DNA from 4 places in the Lactiplantibacillus plantarum genome. Region 1 is predicted to be linked to each of the others. Evidence: predicted binding sites of a transcription regulator. Region 1 holds the regulator's gene; each other region holds the start of a gene.
The links. The regulator LexA, encoded in region 1, represses DNA repair genes until DNA is damaged. The targets are predictions, from matches to a motif close to CNAACANNTGTTNG.
Positions count from the first base shown of each region.

Region 2: a site for LexA is predicted at 1,154-1,167, ahead of E5260_RS02145 (type 1 glutamine amidotransferase family protein). Genes of this name have one in related genera too.
Region 3: a site for LexA is predicted at 1,163-1,176, ahead of ruvA (Holliday junction branch migration protein RuvA). Genes of this name have one in related genera too.
Region 4: a site for LexA is predicted at 1,431-1,444, ahead of E5260_RS14035 (ATP-dependent DNA helicase). Genes of this name have one in related genera too.

Region 1 covers NZ_CP039121.1:1,903,923-1,907,078, reverse strand. The annotation lists gene E5260_RS08825 (hydroxymethylglutaryl-CoA synthase) at 1-137, shown strand, start outside; gene E5260_RS08820 (hypothetical protein) at 187-816, opposite strand; gene E5260_RS15620 (DNA alkylation repair protein) at 1,120-1,350, shown strand; gene lexA (transcriptional repressor LexA) at 1,440-2,072, opposite strand; gene E5260_RS08805 (DUF896 domain-containing protein) at 2,224-2,463, shown strand; gene E5260_RS08800 (YneF family protein) at 2,561-2,797, shown strand; gene E5260_RS08795 (lysophospholipid acyltransferase family protein) at 2,855-3,156, opposite strand, start outside.
Region 2 covers NZ_CP039121.1:476,913-480,068, reverse strand. The annotation lists gene E5260_RS02155 (DUF805 domain-containing protein) at 1-518, shown strand, start outside; gene E5260_RS02150 (DUF3781 domain-containing protein) at 840-1,115, opposite strand; gene E5260_RS02145 (type 1 glutamine amidotransferase family protein) at 1,224-1,811, shown strand; gene E5260_RS02140 (winged helix-turn-helix transcriptional regulator) at 2,190-2,450, opposite strand; gene E5260_RS15355 (zinc-binding dehydrogenase) at 2,701-3,078, opposite strand; gene E5260_RS15350 (quinone oxidoreductase family protein) at 3,118-3,156, opposite strand, start outside.
Region 3 covers NZ_CP039121.1:2,107,723-2,110,878, reverse strand. The annotation lists gene E5260_RS09915 (YfhO family protein) at 1-343, shown strand, start outside; gene E5260_RS09910 (hypothetical protein) at 477-995, opposite strand; gene ruvA (Holliday junction branch migration protein RuvA) at 1,196-1,807, shown strand; gene ruvB (Holliday junction branch migration DNA helicase RuvB) at 1,825-2,835, shown strand; gene queA (tRNA preQ1(34) S-adenosylmethionine ribosyltransferase-isomerase QueA) at 2,853-3,156, shown strand, end outside.
Region 4 covers NZ_CP039121.1:2,967,705-2,970,860, forward strand. The annotation lists gene E5260_RS14025 (acetate/propionate family kinase) at 1-511, opposite strand, end outside; gene E5260_RS14030 (hypothetical protein) at 700-1,062, shown strand; gene E5260_RS14035 (ATP-dependent DNA helicase) at 1,482-3,156, shown strand, end outside.

The DNA of each region.
Region 1 (3,156 bases):
AATATGAGACCTTATTTAGTCATCAACTGCAATGGCGGGCTGATGATCAGTCGGTCAGTTATGCTGATGATCCCCACCGATTCGTATTGACCGGTCAAAAGGACGAACAACGCCAATATTTGGATCGACAAGTTTAAACGAAAAAGTCACTTGTTACTAGCAAATATGCTAGGCAAGTGACTTTTGTTATTTGAAGTTGTTGGTGATGATCTGGCCATCTTTGACACTCAACAGCGTCTTGTCAGTGGTATCTGGCTGTAGCAACTGAATGGTATAACCAGCCGCAAGATTTTTCTTGAGCGATTTTGACAATGATTTGAAATTTGAAGTAATCGTCGTGATTGCTTTTTGATTTTGAGATGGATATGATTTAATCGTCTTCAAAGATTTAACGTACTTTTTATTGGTTGGCGTAATCGTATATGTTTTCGTTGACTTGGTGAATGCAACGGTGCCAATCGATTGATAGTTAGATTGTAATTGTTTAAGGATATTTTCTTCATTCAACTTAGTCGTTGCGGCCGCGCGTTTGGTGTTGGCTTCGTTAAAAACGACTTGTGAGGAACTCAAGCTCGTTGATTTAGACTTGCTGGTACTAGCGCTAGTACTCGTACTAGATGATGCTTTGCGCGTCGATTGCTGTGACTGGTTGTATGGCCAGTAAGGCAATTTAACGACCGCGTAGATGGTGACCAGGGCGCTGAGGACCGTAATTAGTGTTAGAAATTTCCAACCACCACCGGTTTGACGTGCGTAAATCACGGAAAATAATGCTAATAGAAAAACAATCAAGCCCATAATGGCTAGGAACAACATGTAACCAACTCCCAATGTTTAAAATAGTATAATCATTATACCATTGAACTATTGGCTGTTCGTCACAGATTTGAAATATTTTGAAAAGAGATCTGACTAATAACCAATTTGACGCCAGCACTTTTTCTGTCGATACACCGGGAGAATCAGGCGCCGCTGGTTCAATAGCAATGGTGCTACCACCAAATCACAGTAACGCCACGGTGGGATAGTGTTGATGCCTGGCGCAAGGTGCCTGCAGCGTATCTCTCAGCGCACGGTTGTTTACAACAAGTGGGTGGTATATTTACGAGCTACCGATAAATAGGTGCGACGAGTAGGTATCGCGCTTCGATTAGGCTTGAAAGAGGACGAATTGCCAATTTACAAACGGCGATACTAACGAATCGGGGTGATGATGACTTTTTTATTCAGAAGGCAATCGGTTGGGCATTGCGGGATTATGGCAAAGTGAATTCGGAATGGGGGCGTGCTTTTGTCGCAAATAACGTGCTCTCGTCCCTGGCACGGCGGGAAGGGTGTAAATATTTGTGAGTGGAATCTGTAGGCATGCCATCAACCTGCTCTAAAAACTGGCGAATAAAAAAGATGACAAATTGAATTGTCATCTTGTGGGTGATAGTTTACTGAAACAGCATGTCGCGATATAAACCGACAACTTTGCCTAATACAGAGACGTTGTTCAAGATAATTGGGGCCATCGTGTCGTTCTCAGGTTGTAGTCGGTAGTGATCGGCCTCTTTGAAGAATCGCTTGCAAGTCGCTTCATTTTCATCGGTCATGGCAATGATGATATCACCATTGTCAGCGGAACTTTGACGCCGAACAATGACTTGATCACCATTCATGATACCGATATTGATCATACTTTCGCCACGGATGGTGAGCATGAAAAGGTCGCCACCGAATGATTCAAGTTCCTTAGGAATTGGAAAATAATCCGTCGCTTCCTGTACGGCAAGAATTGGTTGGCCGGCGGTTACCGTTCCAAGTACCGGAATTTGATGTGGCGTAGTTTCGACGCCCAGTGCTTCGAAACCGGCTGGCGTTACCTCAATGGCACGTGGCTTAGTTGGGTCTTTTTGGATGTAACCTTTTTTTTCTAGCCGTGAAATGTGGCCGTGAACGGTCGAAGTCGAAGATAAGTCAACGGCTTCACCAATCTCACGAACGGTTGGCGGGTATCCTTTTTCATTGACACGTTCATAAATAAAGCGAAGAACGGCCATTTGTTTGCTTTCCGATGTTTTACTCATCTTGGCACCTCATTTTTTATTTTCATTATTGGTTAAACCAATTGTAGCATAGCGTTTCATAGCTTTCAAACAAATGTTCGGTTGACAAACACTATTAATTGATTTAGGGTCTAATTTCGTGTATATTTCAAGAGTGAAAGGGGCTGCTGATTTGATTTCAAAAGAATTGCTTGCTCGGATCAATGAGTTAGCTCATAAGGCGAAAGCCGAGGGGCTCACCGAGCTAGAAGAAGCCGAACGTCAAGAGTTGCGGCAAAAATACTTGAAGGAATTTCGCGCCGGTTTTCGGCAACAAGTTGAAATGCTTCAGGTTTATGATAAAGATGGTAAAGAGGTTACGCCAGAAAAGGTCCGTCAAGTGCAACGCGATCGCGGTCTTCGAGATGATTAACCGATTTCAGGAAAATTTGTCAACTGACAAATTTTCCTTTTCTTTTATTATTAATTTGTGTAGACTAGTTTAATGAAGACTGTAATAAGGGAGGGGAATGACTGTGTCTACAGGAATTTGGATTTTAATCGTCGTTATCGGCGTATTGGTTGGGTTAACTGGTGGTTTCTTCGGTGCCCGGCACTATATGCAAAATTACTTGAAGCAAAATCCACCAATTAGTGAAGAAATGCTTCGTAGTATGATGATGCAAATGGGTCAACGCCCATCCGAAAAGAAGTTACATCAGATGTTGAATTCGATGAAAGCTGCATCTAAAAACGATAACAAGTAGTAAAAAAGTGTCGGCTCGCTTTAAATTGCGATCACCGACACTTTTTTATTATCGAACTTAATGTTTCTGACGGGTTGTAGCAGGATCAACGTATTTGAACGTTGGGTCGATTTGACGATCCAAGTCGTCAAAAGCGTGCAACATTTTAGTTTCAATTTGTTTTTGACCAGCATCATCTAGTTTCAGCTTACGATCAATATCAATCGGTTTACCAAAACGGACGGTGACCCGCTGACGACTAAAAAGTTGTTTGAAGGTCAATGGACCTTGGTAAACGGTTGGGACTAGTGGAACACCGGCCATCTTAGCGATGACGGTTGCACCGCCTTTAAGTTCTTGTGAGTGGCGCGTTCCCGATG
Region 2 (3,156 bases), 1.4 Mb from region 1:
GCGATAGCACGGACTATGACTCAGATTCAGAATCAGATTCTGACAGTATCACTATTGGTGATGACGACATCGATATTGCCGACCAAAAAGCTTACAGTACCTCATTTACCGACAGTAGCTGGGCGAAATCCACATTTAAAATCGATAAAGTCACGGTCTACAAAACTGATGGCACTTATACTAGCGGTAGCGGCAATGACAAGAAAGATTTTAACGGCGTCGTAAAAGTTCACATGAGTATCCATGCTGGGCAAGATATTTCAGCCTATCCGACCCAGGCCAAACTCAGCACTAACGACGGTCAACAAGTCGAAGCCGACATGGATAGCGATGATTTTGACGGTGATTTAAACAGCGGTACCGATTCTGACGGTAACCTATACTTTGTTTTGTCAAAACTATCCAGTGTTAAAGACATCACTAGTATTCGTCTAAAATGGGATGCTAGTTATGATACTGACGATTATGACGACGATAACGCTTATAAGACATTTGATACAACGCTTAATTTAAACTAGTTATCAATCAATACTGGTTATAAGCTGTTTAACTCGTAAAATCGGTGGCAGCTCGTAATTAAATCACGTCAAAATAAATACACATCCCCCCATCAGCTAGACTTCCGCACTAGCCTGATGAGGGGATTTTATTGCTTTTAAAATGTTCTGCACTCCTGTAATTATTCTCAGCTAACATTAATTAACTTTTTAAGTATTCCGCTTTATTTCGTAAGAAGCACTTCACTGCATCATCCAAGTCAAACCCATTTTCCATTGCCAAAATACTCAACCACCACACGGATTCACTAATATTTTCATTACTTTTAGCTGTTTTATTAATTAAAAGCCGTCGACTTCTGTGTATTTACTGGCTGTAATTAAGCGATAATTACCAGCATTAACTGTTAGTTCTATCCGCGCTTTACGGCTTCGGATATAATAATTTTTCCCACACCTTTTGATTTCATCTGGTTGTATCAGAATATGATTGACTAAATCTTTAATTTCAACTTCGCTTAAATTAACGGCTAATTTCTTATTAATACGTTGAAAGACCCGTGGTGTATAGCAAATATGTGTTCTAATTAACTCAAGAATTACGGATTGTTTGCTCATTTACTGCCCTCCAACATTTAATCATGCACTTGCTTTTTAGAACGTACGTTCCTATAATTAAGGATAACATATTCGGTTCTGAAAATATATTTTCCTCTGGAGGTCAACATGAAAACTGCATTATTTCTAATGCTAGATCAATACGCAGATTGGGAAGCTTCTTATCTAGCTAGTCAATTAAATCAAAGCACTGACTGGCAAGTTAAAACGACTTCAACAACACCATTGGTTACGTCAATTGGTGGCTTCACCACTAAAGTTGACTATCAACTGGATTGTTTACCAACTATTGACTTATTAATCCTAATTGGTGGTAACTCTTGGAATATCAATAATTCATTATTATATTCACTAGTTCAGCAACACCTCAATGCCTCAAAACCAGTTGGCGCAATCTGTGGTGCGGTAGATTACTTAGCCCAAAACGGTTTTTTAACTGGTTATCAGCATACCGGCAATTCACTGGCGATGTGGCACAATTATCCTAACTATCAAAACTCAGCCGACTTTCATGAACAGCAAGTCATTAGCGACAAGAATCTAGTCACAGCTAACGGCACAGCGGCACTGGCATTTACTGCCGCCGTTTTACAACTAATTCATTTTCAATCTAGTGAAGAACTAACCCGAACTATCGATCTATACCGCTTAGAATTTTACCAATACTGTCAAAAATATGGTAATCCGTTCGGCTAAGTTTTTCCAAAAACTAATCTTGTCAGTTAAAACAACGTCAACACTCGCGCCAAATTCTGCCGCATAATGCAGACACCTTCTTGGATAGATAAATCATGCGTATTAAATAAAACAATATTCCCAATAAAAGTTTCAAAGAAGAGTTGTTCATTAGCTTTCAGAATTTAAAAGCAATATTATCATTTTAGTTATGCGGTTCAAGGCCAAGTGACATCGCCATTCGACCCAACTCTGGGCTCGATAGTCACTTAGTTCTACCTAAAAACGAGATCCAAGCACGTATGAAGACGTCGCTGGATCTCGTTTTTTAATTTTTATGACGACAATTAGTGCCGTGAATAAACCGGAGCATGCTCGTTCTTAACCGATTTCACTTAATTAAGCTTGGTAATCCTGATAGTCTACCGCCAAGTTCTCCAAAGCATTCAAAACAGGCAAGAACTTCTCTCCTAATGGGGTGAGTGAATATTCAACCTTTGGTGACACCGGTGGATAAACCTTGCGATTGAGTTCACCAAAACGCAAGACCCGCTGACTAAGGAAATACAGAATAACCATGCTCCATTTTCCGCGAACGACTTTTTGAACACTGGCAAATGGACAATCCAAAAAGTTTTCATCCGATACCGATTCATTCATAATATTTACTATCCCTGTTCATAATTAATCAATCGTACGACGTTAACTGATAACCACTATTATACTAAAGATTGTCCGGCCACCGTCGTTCATGATACCGTATTTGTCTAGATAGCTATTTTATTTCTTTACTAATACTAGTTTAGAACAGATTAGTGCGCGGCTGCACGCTGATTCGTGTCATTGCCCACTTCTAGTGTCTTATCTGGGTAACTGCTCGGGTAAGCGCGTCCGCTCACGATAAAACCAGCTAAACATTGGTCGTTTCCTGGTCAAAGACAATTACCCGTTTACCTTGATTACCACCCTGTTCAAAATCAAGATGGGCCTGTTTGACCGCGGCGAGCGTAAATGGGTAGGCCTTCGAAACAGTGACCGTTAATTGACCTTGCTGATACAAGTCAAGAATAGCCTTGCGAGCATCCTCTGAAAGATCGCCAAGTGCATAGACTGCCGTAATTCCAAGCGCTGCTGCTTGTTTCTTATCTGGCACCCCGTTAACCGAGACCAAGCGGCCACCCCGTTTCACCACCTGGTAACTAGCGGCTAAGGTTTGTGCGCCCGTCAAATTCACCACAAGATCAACGTCGTGAACTAATTCTGTAAAATCTTCAGTTTGATAATCAATGATTTGATCCGCACCTATACCTTTTAGATAAGCGTTATGCTACGAACGAGCCGTAGTAATTACAGTTGCGCCCGCGGC
Region 3 (3,156 bases), 200 kb from region 1:
TCGTCAACGGACGCGGCAACTACAGACGAGTGGGTTGAAGCATCAACAAGTGACGAACAACCAGATTACGGGAACCACGCTGACTAAGACAGCAACCGTGTTAACAACGTCAATTCCGTATTCGACTGGTTGGCAGCTACGAGTTGACGGTCAAACCGTTAGGACTCAAGTTGTCAACAAAGGGTTTGTGGGGGCCAAGTTGACAGCCGGCCGGCACCAGATTCGATTGACGTATCACACACCAGGACTAAAAATCGGCATATGGTCGAGTATTATTGGTGGTGTGATTAGCATACTGATTGCCTGCTGGTGGGGGCTTCACAAACGTGTCAGACAATCTTAATTGAGTAAATCGGTATTAAAATAGGCTTCTTAGGAATTAACTTTGATTCCTAAGAAGCCTATTTAACGTTAGATGGAACACAAACGAATGTATGCCATAGCGAAATTCACAATTAACAGCCACGACTGGTTAATTATGAGGTTGTCGCTAACGCAATTAACTGTTCGGGAATGACTGGTGCGGTGGCTAATTTTTGCCATTCACTGGTTGAGACTAACATGACGAGTGGCGTGCTGACCGTTGTCAACCACGTTTTCTGCGGAGTAACGGGTGCCATGGCCGTTGTGATGTCGGTATTGACCTCAGACTCAGTAATCTGCCAAAGTCGATGTGTGACGTGCGCGGTATCCGTCACCTCGACGACCGGGGCAAAATGACCGACCCAGTCGTCAATCAACATCTCGATAACGGGTTGCTGTGGGTAAAGGACTGTGTTGATCATGCCGGGAACCATGGTCGTCACGGTTTGATCCACCGGCCAGCTGCCAATTAAGCGCCACTGGTGAACACCGTTGAGTGTGAGTTCGTACCAGTAATAGCTGGCTTCGGTTGTCGTCATTGTATCCTGGCTGTCCCAATTGGTCGCAGCTGTTTGAATTTTAGTTTGACCAGTTGTGGTCGGTAACACCGCTTTAAACGGTTTGAGTTGCATAGCGAGACCTCCCTAGGACTTTGAGCATAGCATGACGTTAACGTGGCGGCAAGCATTTCTTGCCACGAAATCCGTCAATCGAGGTGAAATTGATTTAACATTAAAATTTGGTTTTTATCGGTGCACCAGTGTTAAGCCACTGTGAAAATGTGGTACAATTTAGCAAGCAAACATACGTTTTATTTAAAGGAGTTTTTTCGGTGTACGAATATTTTCTCGGTCAAGTGACCGATGTAACCCCCGGTTATGTGGTGATTGAGGTCAGCGGCATTGGTTATAAAGTGCTAACGGCTAATCCATACCGTTACCAGGTGGGCCCAACAGCAGTTAAGATGTATATCCATCAAGCCGTCAGCGAAAATGGCATGAGCCTATTTGGCTTTTTTGATGCTGACGAGAAGGCGTTGTTCGAAAAGTTGCTCGGGGTTTCGGGAATTGGTCCGAAGTCGGCCCTCGCGATTTTGGCCAACAACGACCATGCAGGTCTGATCCAAGCCATCAATCAAGAGAATGCGACTTATCTGACGAGTTTTCCTGGCGTGGGCAAGAAGACAGCTCAGCAAATCGTGCTGGACTTGAAAGGTAAATTAAACGATCTAAACGTTGATGTTACTGGTCAAACTGCGCTCGATGTGGATGCTCCTGCTGTTGATGGCGCGTTAGCGGACGCGTTGGCGGCTCTGGAAGCTCTTGGCTATTCGAAAGCGGATGTCAAGAAGGTCACTAAGAAGTTGGAGACGTTTAGTCAGACACAAGGGGCCGATACGAACACCTTGTTGAGTGAAGGACTACGACTATTGATGAAGAAGTAGATGGGAGGGGTAACTAAATGGACGATGACAAGTTATTATCCGGTGACAAAGCCGATGACGAAGAGGCGTCATTAGAAAAATCGCTCCGTCCGCAAACGTTAGCCCAGTATATTGGTCAGGCCCGGGTCAAGCACGAATTAGGAGTGTATATTGAAGCGGCCCGCAAGCGTGAGGAATCCTTGGATCACGTTTTGCTGTATGGTCCACCGGGATTAGGGAAGACCACGCTAGCGATGGTAATCGCCAACGAGATGCAGGTCAATATCCGCACGACCAGTGGCCCTGCAATCGAAAAGCCAGGTGATTTGGTTGCGCTCTTGAATGAACTGGAGCCGGGTGATATCTTATTTATTGACGAAATTCACCGGTTACCGAAAATCGTTGAAGAAATGTTGTATTCGGCCATGGAAGATTTTTTTGTCGATATCGTGGTCGGACAGGGGCCAACCGCCCATCCCGTGCACTTTCCACTGCCGCCGTTTACGCTGATTGGCGCGACCACCCGAGCTGGTATGCTGTCAGCTCCGTTACGTGACCGATTTGGAATCGTCGAACATATGGCGTACTATGAAGTTGCTGATTTGGAAGATATCGTTAAGCGGACTGCAGATATTTTTCAAACGAGTATCAAACCATCGGGTGCCCACGAAATTGCGCGTCGCTCACGGGGAACGCCCCGCATTGCTAATCGCTTGTTCAAGCGAATTCGTGATTTTGCAGAAGTGGCGGATCAAGATGCCATTGATGAGGCCATTGTGGCGCGATCACTGACATATTTACGCGTAGATGATGCCGGCTTGGACGAGACTGACAATAAGCTCTTACGAACGATGCTAGAGTATTATGACGGGGGTCCGGTCGGGCTTGCTACGATTGCGGCCAATATTGGTGAAGAAACGGATACAATCGCGGAAGTGGTCGAACCGTACTTACTCCAGATTGGGTTCTTGAAGCGAACACAACGTGGACGCGTTGTTACAATTAAAGGTTATCAGCATTTGGGATTCCCATACCCAGAAAATAAATAAAGATAAGAGGTCACAACATGAGTTTAACACTTGAAGATTTTGATTATGATTTACCACATGAACTGATTGCCCAGACACCAATCAAAAAACGGGATAGTTCACGGTTGTTGGAATTGGATCGCCAAACGGGCGAAATGCAAGATAAGCATTTCTACGATATTATTGATCAACTCAATCCAGGCGATGCGGTCGTTATGAATAATTCCCGCGTTATGCCAGCTCGTTTGTATGGTGTTAAACCTGAAACTGGTGGTCACGCTGAAGTCCTATTATTGCATAATACGGAAGGTGATGAATGGGAGACACTCATGAAACCTGCCA
Region 4 (3,156 bases), 1.1 Mb from region 1:
ATTTCTCATAATAATCGTAAGGAATACTATATAGGTAATTAACTTTAGGCATATCCGCATACAGCGAAGTGTCAAACACGGCTACTTGAGTCGCTTTTGGTAATAAATCACGGAATACTTCAATATAATAAGCCTGCGTTGGATTATGTAGCGGCGCATACTCAGATAAATCTTTGATTTTTTTCAAGGTTTGCGAGGTAATAACGACAGAGTCTTTGAAATCTTCGCCACCCGCAACAACCCGATGACCAACCCCAGTGATTTCACTAAGATGAGTCACAATATTATCGCTCTTCAGCCGTGTTAAGACCATTGCAGCGGCTTCTTTTGCATCAATTTGGTCCTTAGTTTCAGAATATTTACTACCATCCGCCTTCTTAATTGTGAAAACGGAATCTGGCAATCCCAGCCGATCAACCATTCCCGATGCGATTACCGTTTCTTCGGGAACACTGAAAAGCTTCCATTTTAAAGTTGAACTGCCGGCGTTAATTGCTAAAATTTTTGCCATGACTATTTTTCCTCCATCCATCATCAAGTGTGCCTAATGCCAGTTTAACTAATAGTGGATACGCTTTCAAGGATTTGTTCACAAACTTTCAATTTTCATAACATTGCAAACTTAATTGTCGGCATATTATTTCTTTCATAAGGCGAAATTAGCCTATAATATAGTTAATAGAAAGCGAGGCGATCATGATGAAAAAAACGTTTACTTGGTCCGTCAGCAACGGCTTTGCTGTCCTCCTCCTGACCGTGGGAACAATTCTTGCTATCATCACTCTTGGTATTAGCTTTGGTTCACCAATCAGTGTCGACGCCATGGTCACAGCAGCGGCTCTGTGGCTAGCCGGTGTCGTCTTCTTACATCCAGCCCCTGTGAGAATTCTAATTCCCGTCATCACATTAGTCAGTCTCAGCCTTGGTTACGCCACCTACTTTAGCACGTCCGGTTCATGGTTGCTTGCGATTTTAGCGACCATTATCACAGCCGGCATCATCAGCTACGGTTTTAGTCTCCGCAAGAGCATTCGCCAACACCACAGCCATTGGTACGATTAACTTCCTAGTCTGATTCATTTTCTTCTAAATCAAAATCGTCAATCTAAACATCGCAACAGGCATCGGCGCCCTTATCGCGATGCTTTTTTATTTAGCTTTCAATCCAGATTGTTAACCCGTATCAGTTTTTCAAAGGCAAAAGTGACCAGCTAAGATTCGCTGGAAAAAATTCGGAATAGCATGCACCCGTCTGGCTAGTTCGTCCTACATTGACTCCCAGGCATTTTCGCCAATTGCTGGAACACGACGAGCCCAGATTCAAGCCGCCGAAGCCCGCGTCTTAAATATTGGTCTGCCGCAGCTTAACCATCATTTAAGGCCACATCACAGAGCCCCGCCCGGCATCATCAATCAACAGCAGACAAACACGAACAGATGTTTTATAATAGGAAGCGACTAAATTCAGAAGGGATTCTCCGATGGCAACTAAGATTGGAATTCGACAATTGGTAGAATTCGTCTTGCGACAAGGCGATTTAAATGAAGTAAAGAATAGCCAGAACACTGCATTGAACGGTGCTAAGATTCATCGTCAGCTCCAGAGTAGTCGTGGTGAAGACTATGATAGCGAAGTTTACCTGAAAAAAATTGTGACGATGAACGATACTGATTACATTATCGCGGGTCGGGCAGACGGGATTCAGTTAAATGATGATGGGGCGTTGATTGAAGAAATCAAAACATCCGATCAAGTCTTCGAGGACTTAAGTACCAACACGTTGACACTTTACTGGGGGCAGATCAAAGTCTACGGTTACCTGTTACTGCAAGAACATCCCGATCTTGAGCAGGTCACGTTGCAGCTGACTTACTTTCAAGTCATCAATGAAAAAATCACGAAGACCCAGCAAATCCTTCACCGGGGTGAACTAGACGCATTCTTCCACGACTTAATTACAGAATATGAATACTGGTTGACATTACGAGCCGATTTACGACGACAACGAAACGCTTCTATTGAAGACTTGCCATTTCCGTTTCCAGCTTTTCGGCCGGGCCAACATGAATTGGCTGGCGCTGTTTATAAGACAATTCGGTTGCAAAAACGCCTCTTTGTCGAAGCACCAACTGGGACGGGGAAAACGATCTCAACGCTATTTCCGGCCATCAAAGCAATGGGCGAAGACGTGATTGAGCGCCTCTTTTACCTGACCGCTAAGCAAAGTACGCGCCACGTTGCTGAAGAAGCGGTCACGCTAATGAGTCATGACGGACTCAAACTGAAAAGCATTACGCTAACTGCCAAGGATCAGATTCGGTTTCCCGAGGAACAAGATGTACTTCCGGAAGATAATCCTTATATGATTGGCTACTACGACCGACTTAAACCAGCACTCAAGGATCTGTTGACCCATGAAGACCAGATTACCCGTTCCGTGATTGAACAGTATGCTCGCAAGCATACTGTCGATCCGTTTGAATTTTCACTCGACACGTCGCTCTTCTGTGATGTGATTATTTGTGACTACAACTATCTTTTTGACCCATTAGTCTATTTACAACGATTCTTTAGCGAACGTGATGACGACAACTTTTTCCTTATCGATGAAGTCCACAACCTTGTTAGTCGCTCCCGTGATATGTACTCTGCAGCCGTTAGTGACCAGCCAATCAGTGCGTTGCTAAAATTAGCCAAGCCCGATAAAAGTCAGCCAAGTGACGACTTACAACGCGAACTCAAGAAAGTCCGGCGTAGTTTTACGCGCATCCGTAAAACCTTGATTGATGACCAAGTAACGGAACAGGTGCTACCTGATCCCCCGGACAAATTATTACGCACCCTCAGAACATTTAATGAATTTGTGACTGACTGGTTGGCGCAACAAAAGCCGGGGCCACTGCTCGACGCCGTCCGTGACTATTTCTTCGCCTGTCTGACCTTTGTTAAAATTGGCGACCTATATGATGGCAGCTACCAGACGCGCTTCGTCCTTGACGGTCATCACTTAACGATCAAGGAACTCTGCCTAGATCCCAGTGACTTTCTTAATCGGTCATTAGAGCTCGGCAGTGGTGCTGTCCTATTCTCTGCGACGCTGACCCCGATGGCTTACTACCAGCGGGTGCTTGGCGGTGAAGCCAACAGTTTGGCCT